Linked DNA regions of Bdellovibrio bacteriovorus. The protein of the gene in region 2 binds, or shares a complex with, the protein of the main gene of each other region. Links are inferred from orthologs where the notes say so. Each region holds a gene or a part of one and is shown on either strand. Other genes may lie near its edges.

The links. Proteins that work in one complex are often made in the same cells at the same time.
Region 1: the proteins of dnaX (region 2) and B9G79_RS13415 are in contact, whole or in part, in a cryo-EM structure (PDB 8GIZ), measured with the Escherichia coli proteins. The link is inferred for Bdellovibrio bacteriovorus from one-to-one orthologs.

Annotation. Positions count from the first base shown.
Region 1 is NZ_CP020946.1:2,800,421-2,807,846, reverse strand. The notes cover bases 2,997-5,799. They hold B9G79_RS13415 (DNA polymerase III subunit delta'), read left to right. Parts: upstream 2,997-3,827; coding sequence 3,828-4,772; downstream 4,773-5,799. Other genes in these bases: B9G79_RS13405 (S1 family peptidase), read right to left, coding at 5,547-5,799; B9G79_RS13410 (TatD family hydrolase), read left to right, coding at 4,814-5,584; tmk (dTMP kinase), read left to right, coding at 3,185-3,817; B9G79_RS13425 (hypothetical protein), read left to right, coding at 2,997-3,166. In the rest of the region: B9G79_RS13440 (AgmX/PglI C-terminal domain-containing protein), read right to left, coding at 9-809; preprotein translocase subunit SecG, read right to left, coding at 851-1,255; B9G79_RS13430 (hypothetical protein), read left to right, coding at 1,396-1,866; more of B9G79_RS13425, read left to right, coding at 2,003-2,996; more of B9G79_RS13405, read right to left, coding at 5,800-6,479; B9G79_RS13400 (beta-sandwich domain-containing protein), read left to right, coding at 6,725-7,426. UniProt on the Escherichia coli protein: Part of the beta sliding clamp loading complex, which hydrolyzes ATP to load the beta clamp onto primed DNA to form the DNA replication pre-initiation complex.
Region 2 is NZ_CP020946.1:203,812-211,417, forward strand. What follows is about bases 3,150-6,132. They hold dnaX (DNA polymerase III subunit gamma/tau), read right to left. Parts: upstream 5,559-6,132; coding sequence 3,741-5,558; downstream 3,150-3,740. Other genes in these bases: recR (recombination mediator RecR), read right to left, coding at 3,150-3,398; B9G79_RS01025 (YbaB/EbfC family nucleoid-associated protein), read right to left, coding at 3,404-3,727. Outside these bases: B9G79_RS01000 (hypothetical protein), read right to left, coding at 114-506; B9G79_RS01005 (4'-phosphopantetheinyl transferase superfamily protein), read right to left, coding at 577-1,113; quinolinate synthase NadA, read right to left, coding at 1,120-2,085; GTPase MglA, read right to left, coding at 2,191-2,784; more of recR, read right to left, coding at 2,784-3,149; B9G79_RS01040 (hypothetical protein), read left to right, coding at 6,154-6,519; B9G79_RS01045 (hypothetical protein), read left to right, coding at 6,576-7,514; B9G79_RS01050 (lipocalin family protein), read right to left, coding at 7,483-7,606. UniProt on the Escherichia coli protein: Part of the beta sliding clamp loading complex, which hydrolyzes ATP to load the beta clamp onto primed DNA to form the DNA replication pre-initiation complex.

The DNA.
Region 1 (7,426 bases), 2.6 Mb from region 2 along the record:
CCCTTTTTTTATTCAAATCTTAGAGGGAAGACAGTGGTGATCGGATCACCGCCGAAGACTTTGAATTCCACACGGCGTACGGATTCCAGAAGACATTTTTTGAATTGAGGGTCATTCAGGCTGCTGCTGGCAATGTCGGCCTGGCTGACTTTACCTGTGCGTTCGATGGTGAAGCTGATCGAAGCCTGGCCGACAACACCCGGAGTTCTTTGCAGCAGTTGTGTGTAGCACTTAAAGAACGAACTGCGATGGGTTTTCAGAGTGTCTTGAATGAACTCGGACGTCAGGCCCTCCACCGGTTTTTGATTTGCCATCGGTGTTTCCGCCGGAGCCAGTTCCGGCAGAGTTTCGGTCGGGGCCTGTTTTTTGTAATTCATTTCGTAATCAGTGGCCGTCCAGCGCACGCCGTCCTTCGAGATGTAAACGCTGCCTTCGCGGCCATAGTTTTCAACCTGCAGATCACCGCGCTTGATGATCAGAACAATGCGTTCGTTTTCCTCATCCAGCGTGATCAAAGAATTTTCCAGCACACGAATACGGTAAGATGAATCAAACTCCATCGTCGCATCACCATCGACACTGGTTTCAACGGAATCCAGCGCAAACAAAGTCGCCTTGCGGGTCAGGACTTCTTTGTTGGTCATGTTGTTGCGAAGAACGAAGACTTTACCCAGATTCAATTCCAGTCGCGCCAAAGGACGGGCACCGGGTTTGGTTTTTTCAGTCTGAGTTGAGATGAAGAGAGAAAGGGCGACGCTTAATACGCCTACGATAATCAGAGATGGAATCAGCCAGTTGTTCTTCGCCATAGGAAAACTATAGCGAAGAACCTGTCAGGAAGGCACTAAAATTACTTCTGTGCAGGAGCTGCTGTTGCAGCAGGGGAAGCCGCTGGAGTTGCTGCCGGAGCAGTCTCTGCAGCTGGAACAGCCGCAGCACCTGCTGCAGCGTCAGTAGCTTCTGTTGGGAAATGTTCCTGCGCCGGAGCTGTTGGCAACGGAAGGCTGTCAACAACGGACTTGGTTTTGGAAGAAGTCAAAGTCGCCAAAGCCAGGCAAGTCACTGCGAAGATGATGGCTGCCCATACTGTCATTTTACCAGCCAAAGACTGAGCGCCAGTTGCACCCAACAAAGAGTTGGAACCGGAAGATCCACCCATGCCCAGAGCGCCATCAGATTTGGAATCTTGGATCAAAACCAAGATGATCAAAACAAGGGCTACGATGATATGCAATACGCCGATAAATGTAGTCATTTTATGTAATCTCCCAAAGACCCCCAAATATATGGATAATGGCGGTTTTCGTCCACCCCAAAGTGACCTGATTCTGGCGACCTAACGCGTTAAGTCACGACTCTGTTGAGTCTGGAGCGCTTATTGATCACCATAGAGACATGAAAAACTCCATCCGTCTGGCCACCTGCTTATTTTTTGTGCTGCTGTCCTCCTGTACAACTCAGGAGGGAACCATCAAAAAGCTCGCGTTGGAGCTGGGGGAAAAGAAGTTCCAGGAGCAGTTGAAAATCGAAGCGGATGATTCCATCAAACAATCCGAATGGCTGAACAAGTCCTATCAGGAATTCATGCTGAAAAAATCCGAAGTGGAAGTGGTGGAGGTCAAATTTCTGACCGAAACCAAAGCCACCGCCGTCGTGGTGGTGAACACCTATCCGCCGTCCTTGCGAATGACCCTCGCCCGCATCGCGGGTGGAATGGATCCGGGCCGCAGTCGCAGTTTCAACTTTGCTGAAGCCGTTAACGGGATTGGCAAGCAGATCGGGAAGACCCCGGAAACCCTTGAGCATCCCCTGATCATGTACAAGTTCAATAAAACCTCGGCCGGAACTTGGGTTGTTGAGTTTTAAGGGGTCCCACGCCTCAGCTCGAACTGGTGGCGGGCTAGGGCTCGCCGTCTAAGCCTTAGACAGCAAAAAATCGAGAAATCATATAGTTAGCATTGCTAAAAGCCCGGTCCTGGGATTGCATTTTTCACAGCTCAATATGAAAAACGTAGTTCGCTCCCTTACCTTTGCGGCATTGCTTGTCTCAACTTGGGTCCCTGCCTGGGCCGAAGATCTTTCGTCTATTGAAACGGAAGTCGTAGAGAGCACGCTTGAAAAAGCGCAGATCGCCCAACAGGACAAGTTGCTGATCAAGGTCGGCAAGGGCGAGCAGATCTACGAATTTGAAACGACCCCGGATCGCGAGCTGATGAAAGAATCTTTGGGTCTGAAGATCCCTGAGAAAGTCCGTGAACAAATCATCGCCCGTGGTGGTTCTGTGGCTGAAACCGACCCTTTGGAACCATTTGAAAGTCTTCCTGAAGACCGCCGCAAAAAATTCCATGAAATGCGTCTGATGTTTTTGACGAATGCTGCGCGCATTCTGAATTCCACCAAATTTGTGTACGGTGCCGGAAGCCTGGTGGGCGACGGTCTGAGTTTTGTGAAAATCAAAGTGAAAAAAGCCTTCGGGAAAGAGACTGTTGTTGAATCCCAGGCGCAAAGAACCTTCCAAGTGCGCAGCCAGCAGGCTGTGCAAAGCATTCTGCGCGGGTTGGATTACAAGTTGTGGTCTCAGGCGCCACTGGTGATTGATTCCAATGAATTTGGTTTGAGTGTTTCTGCGGGTATTCTGGCCGAAGCCGGGGTTCTGCGCAAAGGGGGCGGTGGAGCTGACGAAGTGGGCTTCAGCATTGCCTTTAACAAAACCAAAAAAGCTTTTGTGTTTGAGATCTTCCACAACTCTGAAAAGTTCGACAATACCAAGGCCGCGATCACCGTGATGGGCGTGGTTGGTAAAGCCGGTATTACCATGGGCCGTCGGGATGGCGCTGAGACTCTGAAGGGGACTTCGTTCTATCCTCCGGCAATTCCTGGGTACAGCACCTCGTCCCCTGAGTTCTTCTCGTCGGGGTTGAGCTCCAGTCTTGGCTTCCCTCCGCCACCGTTGGCGGACCTATTGACGTTCACCAACCGCTTTGAGCGCCAGGCCTTGATCCGCATTACCGTGTCACCGCTGGTCAAAGGATTCGTCAGAGTCCAAATAGGCGATGTGAAGGGCTCTGTGCGCCTTGTCGCGATGCGATTTGTTGACGTCTACCGCGCAATATCTGACAAAGTCCACGTAGGTGGACGCCGTGCGTGCGGTCCTGTATTCAACTAATCTTTCTTGCGGTGCAAAATGAAATTTATCGTATTTGAGGGGCTGGACGGCTCCGGCAAAAGTTCTTTGATGGCGGCGTTGGAGCGTGAGCTGCAAAAAAGAGCCATCAACTTTTTGCGCACCCGTGAGCCCGGCGGAACCCCGCTGGGTGATGAAATCCGCAATATGATTCTGAGAAAAGAAGGTCCGGCACCAACCCCGCGCACGGAATTGCTGCTTTATGAAGCCAGCCGTTCCCAGCACGTGGATCAGGTGATCCGTCCTGCTTTGGCTGCCGGCACCTGGGTTTTGTGTGATCGTTTTTCTGCAAGCTCTGTTGCGTTTCAAAGCGGCGGGCGTGCGATCTCGGAAGCTGATGTGGTGATGTTGAATAGCTTTGCCACGGGTGGCTTGAAAGCTGATGTCACGGTGCTGTTGGATCTGTCCGTGGAAGAAAGCCGCCGTCGTCGTCAAGGGCGTGGGGCAGTCACGGGTGAAACGGAAGACCGCATTGAATCTGAAGCCGATACTTTCCATGAAAACGTTCGCCAGTCCTTCCTGAAGCAGTCCCGCGAGGACGCCGCTTCGTGGATCGTGCTGGATGCGCGTGAAACCCCGGAAGTTTTGTTTAAACAGTTGTTGCAGTCTTTGACTGAACGAAAAGTTCTGTAAGGACGTCGCTATGGCCCGCATGCTGGATTTCGTCTTAGGACATCAGGAAACAATCAAAAAGATGGTCGAGTCTTTCGAAAACGGAAAGCCCGGCCAGACTTTTTTGTTTGTCGGTCCCGGCGGCATCGGCAAAAAACTGACAGCGATGGGCATGGCCCAGGCGCTGTTGTGTCCTTCCAGTCCGCGTGGTTGTGGCAAGTGTCCCTCCTGCTTCCGGATTCCTCAAGGTTCGCACGAAGGTCTGAAGGTGATTGCGCCGTCGGGTGCCAACATCAAAATGGAACAGGCCAAAGAAATTCTGGAGTTCCTCAGCTTAAAAAGTCTGACGGGCAATCGCGTGATCATCATTGATCAGGCGCAAACCCTGAATCCGCAAGCGGCCAATTCACTGCTAAAAACTTTGGAAGAACCCCCTGAAGGCACGTTCTTCTTTTTGATCGCTCCGAGTGTGGCGGGGATTTTGCCGACGATTCGTTCCCGGTCCCGCATTGTTCAATTCCGTCCGTTGACTCAGGAAGATTTGGGGAAGCGCGTGAAAGCACCAGCCTGGGCTTTGAAAGCGGCGGGGGGCAGCTTTGAAAAGCTGGCTCAGTTGCAGGAAGGTCCTGAACAAGAGGTTCGCGAAAAAGCAGTCGAGCTTTTGACCTTGTTTATTCAGGATAACGATTTCCTGCTGAATGAACTATGGAGAACCGAGTTCAAAGACCGCGCACAAGGGCAGCGCATAATTTCTTACTGGGTGGGCTTCCTGAAGGATGCTATTTGCCTGCAAGAGGGTGCCAAAACTCAGATTGTGAATCTGGATCAGGCGCCGCTGATCAAGGTCCTGGCAGAGCTGGAGCGCCCACGAATTCTGAATTTGATTCAGAAAGCGCTGCAGGTGGAGCAGGCCTTTGCTGCCAATCGTGATCCACAGCTGATCATCGAAGAGTTCTACGTCACGTCCAGAGTGTAAAGCGCATTGTCACAATCCGTGGGGACTGTTATACTTCCCGTATGGAATGGATCGATATTCACGCACATTTGAATATGCTCGAAGAGGGTGTTGAAGCCGCTATCAACAATGCGAAAGCCGTGGGCGTGAAGAAGATCATCACCATCGGCACCCAGCCGGAAGACCATCCGATCGTTCTGGACATCGCCCGCAAATATTACCCGGAAGTGTATTGCACACTGGGCGTTCACCCTCATGACGGTGGCACCTATACAGAAGCCGCCGGCAAATTCATCGAAGAACATGTCACTGAGCCTTGTGTGGTGGCTGTCGGTGAAATCGGTCTGGATTATTATTACGACAATTCCCCGCGTGAACTTCAAAAGGAAGCCTTCCGCGCACAGCTGGAAATCGCCCGCCGAACCAAAATGCCGGTGGAAATTCACACCCGCGATGCGGAAGAGGACACCATCGAGATTTTAAAAGAATTCAAAGGTGAAGTGAATGGCCTGATCCATTGCTTTACCGGCACGGAATGGCTGGCTCGTCAGGCTCTGGATGTGGGATTTAATATCTCCATCAGCGGCGTGGTGACTTTCAAAAGTGCCGATTCTTTGCGCGAGACAGTGAAGATGCTGCCGCTGGACCGTATCCATGTGGAAACCGATTCACCGTTCCTGGCGCCGATCCCAATGCGCGGGAAAAAGAACACGCCGGCTTATGTTATTCACACGGCGAAGTTCGTGGCTGACCTTAAAGGGATCAGCCTTGAACAATTGTGTGAACAGACGCGTATCAATGCTCTGAAAATGTTCCCGAAAATTCAGTGGTAGCTTGCAGCAACTGAGCTCGCGTGGTTTTGATCCACGGTGCAAAGGGTGCCACCTTGGTGGCCTGGGCGATGCCAGCACAACTGACCTGTCCGTTCGGCAGGCGTTTGCCATAGACTGCGGAATTGACCCCGATCACTTTTAGCACGCCGTTTTCATGTGAAAACTGCGGCCCGCCAGAATCCCCCTGACAGATGAACACCGGAACCTTTGAATTCAACCAGTAACGGTCGCCGTAGCGATTGAACTGGGAATCAATCTGCATGACGCCGCGGTGAAGCTGCCCCAGATATGCAAAGAGGTCTTCATTGGGCTTACCGGTATAGTCCTTAGAGCGCCCAAAGCCATAGACGTAAACACTTCGCCCGGAATAATTCCCTTTGGTGTCGGTGTCGATACTGACGGTGGAATAGCCTTCCGGAATCCCACCATCAAAGGTCGCAATGGCGATGTCATGATCATAAAGTTTGGTGGAGTTAAATTTTGGATGGTGTTTGTACGCCAGTCCCCGGCGGGTGGTTTCTCGCACCAGCATCTTGCGGCCGAAGATTTCATAGTTGTTCGTGAAAACGATATTGAATCCCGTCATGCCTTTGATGCTGTCATCAAAGCAATGTCCGGCGGAAAGCACCGTCTGCGGGGCGATCAGGGTGCCGGTGCAAAATGCCAGAACCTGATTATGTCTGTTGACCATCTCAATCAGCACCACACTTCGGGCGGCTTGAGTGCCGCGTTCCCGAATCGGGTCTCCGTTAATAATTCCGGTTTGGGACGTGTCTGCAGGCTCTTCCGCTGCGGGCCCGAAAGAACGTGGGCTGCAGGCCGTCAGGGCGAGGGTCGCGGCCAAGGCGGCAACCAGGGTTGTTAGGGCCGGGGAGGGGCTTTTAAATGAATTCATGGGGTGACTCCTTGATGTGATCCTCAATTGCTATCGCACCCTTTGCGGGGTCACCCGTTTTCTTTCTGAAAGCTGCAAAAACACAGTTCCCATGAGGACTTGGGAGCGCCGCCGAAAAAGGACCTGCTGTCTAATTCTGAGTCAGTAAAAAATGCCGAGCTCAAAATTAGAGCTTATTTAGGAACCATTGTGGAGGCACGAACTTTGGAATAATTCGCTCTGTCTATTAAAACAGGAGCGTTTCCATGAAGAACACACAATGGGTGGCGGGTTTGCTTGCCGCTGTGACTTTGATTCAGGCCTCAGCTCACGCTGAGATTATTTCGGACCTGCCGGGCTTTGAGGACGGTGGTTCTCAAGGACAGACGTTCCGTCCGCCTCCTCCGCCGATGCCCAATGAAGGTGTGACCCGTCAGTATACCGACGTGGCGAACCTGGATCAGATCAGCCGCAAGTCCGGCGGTGAAGCCTATCGCTTTAATCTGGTGCAGCCGACAAACCTGAAGTATCTGGAACTGACCGTGCAATCCAGCCGTCTGAAAATCCATGAAGCGACCGTGATGACCGTGGGTGGTCAGCGCTACATGATCCGTGAGTTCCATAACAGCAATGTTCTGGAGACGGGCACCCAGTTGACGTCTGAAAACCTGAATATCAATGACGACATTCGCACTATTGAGCTGCGTATGGAGTCTTATTCCCATGCCGCGACGATTTCTTTGAAAGCCGTGGGGGACAGAGCTGTTCCTCGCATGTCTGTGCAGCGCCCGGTGATTGTGGCCCCGCCGTCGCAGCCGAATCGTCCGACTCAGCCAACTCAGCCAAGCCGTCCGGTGGACACTCGTTTGAGATCCGGTGACGTGGTGGTGTCTGTAAGTTCTCAAGGCAAATACTATGACGGCCGTGTTGTCGAAGTTTATGGCAATGGCAAAGTCCTGGTTCGTGAC
Region 2 (7,606 bases):
CGGGATCATAAACCCGGGTTCGAAGGGGCTCCACTCAAATGGCGGCCAACTGAAAAGATTGCAAAAAAATCGCGGGATCTTTCGACCCCGCGACTGGTGGTTTTCGTGGTGTTTTAATCAAGCTCGCCCGGGCGGGGCAGCAGATCCATCAGGCACTCACGCCAGTACTCCGGCGCCTCGTCGCTGTAGTCCACAGCCACATAGAAACCTTTTTTACCCAGAAGCTGCGTGCGCGTAATCACGCCAGAAACTTCAAGATTCATTTCCTCCAGATGCATGAACACGCGGTCGCCAATCAGGCAATCCAGGGTCAGCGTCTTGCGCAGGGCTGATGGAATCAGATCCTCGCGCTTCACCAGAAGCAAAAGTCCGGTGGAAGAGGCTTCGACGATCTCACTGTTCTTTGCGATCTTTGCAAAGTCATCCAGTGATGTGAGATACGAAATATGAATGGGAGAGACTTCGGTCCTTGGAGCCACTCTGCGGTTGTATTTTGAACTTCCCATTTTTCACCTACCTTAAAAACAAACTGCATTAGCGTCGGTTAATAAACTCTTCGGCAGGACTCGACCAAAGTTAAGAGGGAAAAATAAAAAAGGCCAAACTCCAGGTGGAAATTTTCTTCACGACACCCCTGTTTTCAGAGGAGGAATTAAACGTTTCATAGTTTGAAAGACGGAATGTCTCAGTCTGAGAATCTATATTTTCCCACGACCCTATAGAAATTTTAGAGATCACCGAGGGCTGATCATAGGAACGAAGTGCTTTAAAACAAGCCTCTTTCGCACACCACAAAGCCGCCGCACCGGGGGCCGTCGCCAGTTCCTCTGGTGATGACACGCGAGCCACCGTTTTGTCGCTCACACGTTCGGTGACTTCAACATCGACACCAATCGGATGGGGGGAAAGCACGATGACACCCAATCCTTCCGTGTGGGAAGTGGATGAATGCCAGTTTTCAGGAAGAAGTTTTTGAATTTCCGCACGGATCAAGTCGCGATGTGCGGGATTGTGGCTTCCCCATTCCGGGCGGGCATGAACTTGCAAGCCCGGTGACTGAAGAAGCTTTTGCGCGGACTCTGTCAGTTGTTCAGAAAGAACCAAAGAGTCCATAAAGAATTAAACCGTGAATTCCGCAGGCCAGCTGACGGGTTTGCCGCTGGTGATGTCCATCATGCGATCCAAAGACACCTTGGCTTTCAGGCGCAATGCCTCATCCAGGCCCACTTGCGGCTGGAATGTTTCCAAAGCGTGTTTGATTTTTTCCATGTTGTTCATCTTCATGTACGGGCAGTTGTTGCAAGAACAACCTGCATCCAGAACCGGTGCCTGAATCAGCGTCACGTCCGGACGAAGTTTCTGCATTTGGTGGAAGATGCCGGTTTCAGTGGCCACGATGAACTTCTTCGCCGGGTTCTTTTGAACCTCTTCCAGCAAACGGGAAGTGGAGCCTGCCACGGATGCATACTGCAACACGGATTCATCGCACTCCGGGTGCGCAATCACCACCGCATCCGGGTGCTGGGCAATCAGTTCGTGAAGTTTTCTGGCATTGAACAGCACGTGCACTTCGCACGCCCCTGGCCACAGGACAAATTCACGATTCAGTTTTTTCATCAACCAACGACCCAGATGCTGATCCGGTCCGAACAAAATCTTGCGGTCTTTGGGAATGGATTCCACGATCTGCTGGGCATTGGAAGAAGTGATGATCACATCAGAAATGGATTTCACTTCCGCACTGGAGTTGATGTAAGTCACCGCAATCCCGTCCGGGTGCTGCCGGCGCCAAGCCAGGTACTGATCGTAAGGCGCGCCTTTAACAAGAGAACAACTGGCTTCCATGTCCGGAACCAAAACTGTTTTGGTGGGATTTAGGATCTTCACGCTTTCAGCCATGAACACAACACCGGCAAGCAGGATGGTGTCTTGCTGAACTTGTTGGCCCATTTTCGCCAGATAGAAGCTGTCACCGACATAATCGGCGATATCCTGAATATCACCATCTTCATAATAGTGAGCCAGAATGACGGCGTTTTTTTCTTTTTTCAGGCGCTGAATATCAGCAGCAATATCATAAGACATATCTACCTCGGGCCTATTGTAACCCAAATGAATACAGATGGGCCTCATATAGCACGAAGAGAACGAAATGCAACCCCACAAAAGCCCAGCCCTGACGGCCAAACTCTATAGAGTGGTGCCACCTTTCAACACGTTGATAATGGATTTAGAAACGGTTTTAAGCGATTCAAAGACGCCACGGCCTTCAGAAGCGCAGCCTTCGATTTCAGGGGCGTTATAAGGGTTCAGAGCGCTTCTAAGCTCTGCCAGGGACGCCACGTTCGGCAAATCACGCTTGTTGTACTGCATGATCAGCGGGATTTCGCGGATGTCATAGCCTTGTTGTTCCAAGTTTCTTTCCAGATTGCGCAGGGACTCTAAGTTTTCATCCATACGCTCAATTTGAGAGTCCGCCACGAAGATCACGCCGTCCAGTCCTTTCAGGATCAGCTTGCGGGAAGCATCGTAAACAACCTGACCCGGAACGGTGTACAGGTGGAAGCGGGTTTTAAAACCACGGATGTCACCGACGTTCAGTGGCAGGAAGTCAAAGAACAAGGTGCGCTCAATGTCCGTATTCAATGCCACCAGCTTGGATTTTTGGTCCTCTGCTGTTTTTTGATAAACCCACTGGATGTTCGTGGTTTTACCGCCCAAGGAGGGGCCGTAGTACACGACTTTGCAGTGAATTTCTTTGGCATTGTAGTTAATAAAGGACATTACAGCTCCACGCGGTTTTGCAGGGCGCGACCCATCGTTCTATCATCTACGAAATCGATGTCGCTGCCAATAGGAACTCCATGGGCAATGCGAGAAAGTTTCAAGCCTTTGCCCTGCAGTTGCTTCGCCAGGTACAAAATGGTGGTGTCGCCCTCAAGGTCCGCATCCAATGCAAGGATGATTTCCTTGATCGCAGGACCCGTGCCGTTCAAACCGTCTTCAACTCGGTCGATCAGCTCTTTGATTTTCAATTCTTTAGGACCAATGCCTTCCAGTGGAGAGATCGCCCCATGCAAAACATGGTAGCGGCCACGGAACGCGCCCGAAGATTCAATTCTCATGATATCGGATGGTTCTTCCACGACACAGATGGATTCGTCGGAACGGTGAGAATCCTCACAATAACGGCAGACATCGGTGTCGGTGTAGTTGAAGCAGGTCGGGCAGTCGTGAACTTCAGCCTTGACGCGCAAAAGCGCCTCACTCAAACGTTCCGGGTATTCGTTCCCGGTGCGCAGAATGTAATAAGCCAGACGCTGAGCAGTCTTTGGCCCGATACCAGGCAGACGGCTCAACTCGTGGACTAATTTTTCAAGGGCGCTAATGTGTAACATCTAAATTAAAACATTCCTGGGATATTCAGGCCGCCAGTGATTTTTTCCATTTCTTTAGCGGAAGTATCACGGGCTGTTTTAACTGCTTCGTTGGTTGCAGACAGGATCATGTCCTGAAGCATCTCAACATCGCCAGCTTTCAAAACTTCAGGGTCGATGGTCAAAGCAGTGATCAAGTGGTCGCCGTTCACTTTTACTTTTACAGCGCCGCCACCGGAAGTCGCTTCGTACTCAACTTTTGCAAGTTCTTCCTGGGCTTTCTTCATTTTCATCTGCATTTGGTTGGCTTGCTTCATCAGCTGGGCCATTCCGCCGGGCATACCCTTCATAAAATCTCCTTTTTTAGTGGCCGCGCTTGTTCAGTTCAACGATGGACTTGATCTGTCCCTTGAACACGGTTTGAGCGGCTTTAACCATCGGGTTTTCAATGATCTTGTTGCGCAGATCCTCTTCGGCCATCTGCACTTTTTTCTGCTGGATGGCTTGGGCGGATTCGCCGACCTGATCACGACTCATCAATACTTCAAAAGAATACCCAGCACCCCAGTACGAATCAATAAATCCCTGTAGTTTTTTGCGCACTTGGGCGTCAGCCATTTGGTCTTTCAGGAAGGCCAATTTCACAGGAACGCCAAGGCTGATCAGCTTTCCCTCTTCCTTAACAAACAGTAAATTTTCCACTTTTGCTGCAAACAAAGCGTCGTCCTGGCGAAGCAGTTCGACAAAGTTCACCCAGCGCTCTTTAGAGGTGGAACCAGAGGCAATTTTCGGTTTGCTTTCAACAACCGGAGTTGGTTGAGCTGCCGGAACCGGAGCGGCCGGTGCGGTCGCCGCAGGCTTTGCCACTGGTGCGGGATTTGATTTCAGGGAAGAGGCCGCGGAAGAAGCTTTGTTCAGCGCTGCCTTCATCGCCTCAAGGCCGGTCGGGCCATCAAGAACCTTCTGGGATTCCTCGATGCGATCATGTCCTTTTACGGGAAGGCTTACCGGCGGAACGTAGGGCCTGGCCCCACCTGCGCTGTGAGTGGGAATAGATCCGCCTTGCAACAAAGTCTTCAGATCCACAAGTTTGGGAGCAGAAGCCATGCGCAGCAAAGTCACTTCAAGCACAATGCGAGGATCCTGGGCGCGAGGAATGTCCGAACCGCCTTTTAAAGCCATGTCGAAGAGCATGTGGATGTCCTCTTCCGGCAGACGCTGAGCCATTTCGCTCAAAGCCTGCAGTTCAGAATCCGGCATTTCCAGAATCTGACTGGCTTGCGCTTCAGACACCTTGATCAGAAGCAGGTTGCGGATCATTTCCAAAAGATCCTGAGAATACAAGTGCGGCTCAAAACCGGCCGCAGCGATTTTCTCAATCACTTTCAAAACCGCCTGAGAGTTGCGATCAATCAGAGCGTTCAAAGTTTCAAAAAGCAAAGCCCGGTCCGTCAGTCCCAGGATTTCAACCACACTGGCGCGGGTCAAAGGACCGTTGGCAAAAGTGATCACCTGATCCAGCAAACTTTGCGAGTCACGCATGGATCCATCACCCTGACGAGCCACCACCCACAAAGCTTCATCATCCGCTGTCACGCCTTCACGATCACAGATCAGTTTCAGGCGCTCGGTGATAGAGCGGGTGGAGATACGGCGGAAATCAAAACGCTGACAGCGGGACAGAATCGTCTGCGGGATCTTGTGCACTTCGGTGGTGGCCATGATGAACACCACGTGGGAAGGCGGCTCTTCCAATGTCTTCAACAGGGCGTTGAAGGCGCTGGTGGAAAGCATGTGCACTTCGTCGATGATATAGATTTTGTATTTTCCACTGGAAGGCATGAAAGCCACAGTGTCGCGAAGCTCACGGATCGCATCCACACCGTTGTTGGAAGCTCCATCGATTTCGATCACGTCGATGCTGGAACCCCCTGCGATTTCTTTACAGGAATCGCACTCGTTGCACGGAACAAAGTTCTGGGCATTCGGGCAGCGAAGGGCTTTGGCAAGGATACGAGCGGAAGAGGTTTTTCCTGTACCACGCGGACCTGTGAAAAGCAGGGCGTGAGGCAAGCGACCGTTTTTAAGGGCATTGGAAAGTGTTTGGGTAATATGATTTTGCCCGACAACGTCGGTAAATGATTGGGGACGCCATTTGCGTGCAATCACCTGATAAGACAAAACCCACCCCTCATCACAAACAGGAAAAAAAGTGGCCGAGCACCCCATATCACATAGTCCCTCGAGTGCCGTTGCTTCCTTCCGGACCTAGCGGGATTCGTCAAGAGAGCTATTGTATGGGACCCGGCCACCGCTGGATGTATCCCATTGGTGGGGGGATTACATTCGATAACTCGCCGCGCATTTCAGTTAGTTTGGGAGGGGAACCCCGCTTCGTCGGGCACGCCGTCCGGGCTCTGCTGGCGCCGGGGCGGGGCCCCGGTTCGGGCCGTCCGGGCCCCGCCAGAGGCCCTCCTTCGGGGGTTCCCCTCCCAAACTAACTGAAATACCCGAAGCTATCGAAAATACTGGGGAATGGGATAACTGGGCGGTGGTGCTTGGGGATTTTCTGGCTGGCCCTGCGGGCGCCGCGGTTTTTCTGGCTGGCCTTCGGCGCCGCCTTTTTGGGGCTTGGCCCCTTTCCCCCCGGGGATGGGGAGCGGGGGAGAGGGTTAACTGGGAATTGTTGGGTTAACTGGGAATTGTTGGGGTGGGTCGTTGCTTGCTGTTCCTCATTCCTTGCGCGAGGATTATTCAACTTACCGAGGTGAATCCTATGATGAAATTGATCCTTTCCCTGTCCCTGATCAGCTCCTTTGCTTTTGCTCAATCCGTCGGCGTGAAAGACATCCCGGCTGATGGCGACACCACCATCGAAATCAAAAAAGGCTCTAAAACTCAAAACGAGTACGAAGTCATCCAAAGCGAAGACGAAATCGAAGGCGATGCAGCTCCACTCCTGAAAGAAGCCCGTGTGAATTGGAAAAAAGCCTGCGCCGATTGGAAAGCTGAAACCAAAGATCTGAACAAAGAAAACCGTGTCTTGACCCTGAGCTGCGGAAAAATGGAGTGCTCCACCGTTGCGATGGAATCCACTTGCCGCTCTAAAACCAACGCCAAGATTAAAGTTAAGGTAAAATAGGGTAATTCTTTCCACGCCTATTTCGAATAAAGCTCAACGTGTCTATATTTCCGGGCATGTTGAGCTTTTTTATTTCCCTTCTTCTTTCTTCCGTTTCTCCGGTTCAAGCGGCCACTGTGGGTTCCTGCAAAGGCGTAAACGGTGCAGTTCGTGAAGTGATCTTTCTCGAGCACCAGGACTGTGAACTGGCGGCAAGTCTGTCTGACATCTTCAATGAAATGGCTCAGACCTTTCAATCCACCGCCTCCGTGAATCTTGTGATCGGGGGGCCTTCTGATAATGCCAGCTTTGACAACGGCTCTATCGTGCAGGTGCCTTATCGTATGTTGTTTTACGGAAAGTACGGGCGCAGTTACGAAGTGCCGCTTTCAAATTTGTACGTCAGTGCGGCTCACGAATATGGTCATGCGATTTTCCACGAGGCTCTTCGCAAGTCGGCCGGGGATGAGTATAAAAATCTTTTTGCAAAGCTGGATGATCTTTCGGCACGCAAGCTGGCAATTCTAAAAGGGGCTTCGGATGTGAATTTTGTCGGTGATTCGACGGCGCTTTACTATTCGCCCGAGTTTCGTCACATCAGTTCGCGCATGGGGGCGTATTCGGAATTCTTTGCTGATGTGCTGGCTGTGTATCACTTCAATGACCGCCGGGCGATGGTGAAAGCGCTTTATCACGATGGTCTTGATGACTTTCAATATAACTATATTCGGATGCGTGATTTTTCTTCTGATCCTGATCCCAAGTGGCAACATCTTATGACCGAAGATCACGCCAAGCTCGCGCCCACCAGGGCTTTCGTGGGTCGGCACCTGTGGCCCGAAACTTCGGTTCAGGCCGGGGAGCTGGCGGACTGGATTTTATTTTCGGTGCTTCGTATGCTGACCGAAGACCTGATGGATGACGAAGAGCCGGAATGGGAACTCGCCAACCAGAATCTGATTCGCGAGCTTGAAAGTTTACCGCCTACAGTTGGCAAAGCGGCTTCTGTTCGGTAAGTCCTCCGTCTTGCGGGGTTGTCAGGAACTTGCAGGGATCATATCCCTTGTCCTGCAAAAATATCGTCAGGTCCTTCAGTGTCGCGGCGGGC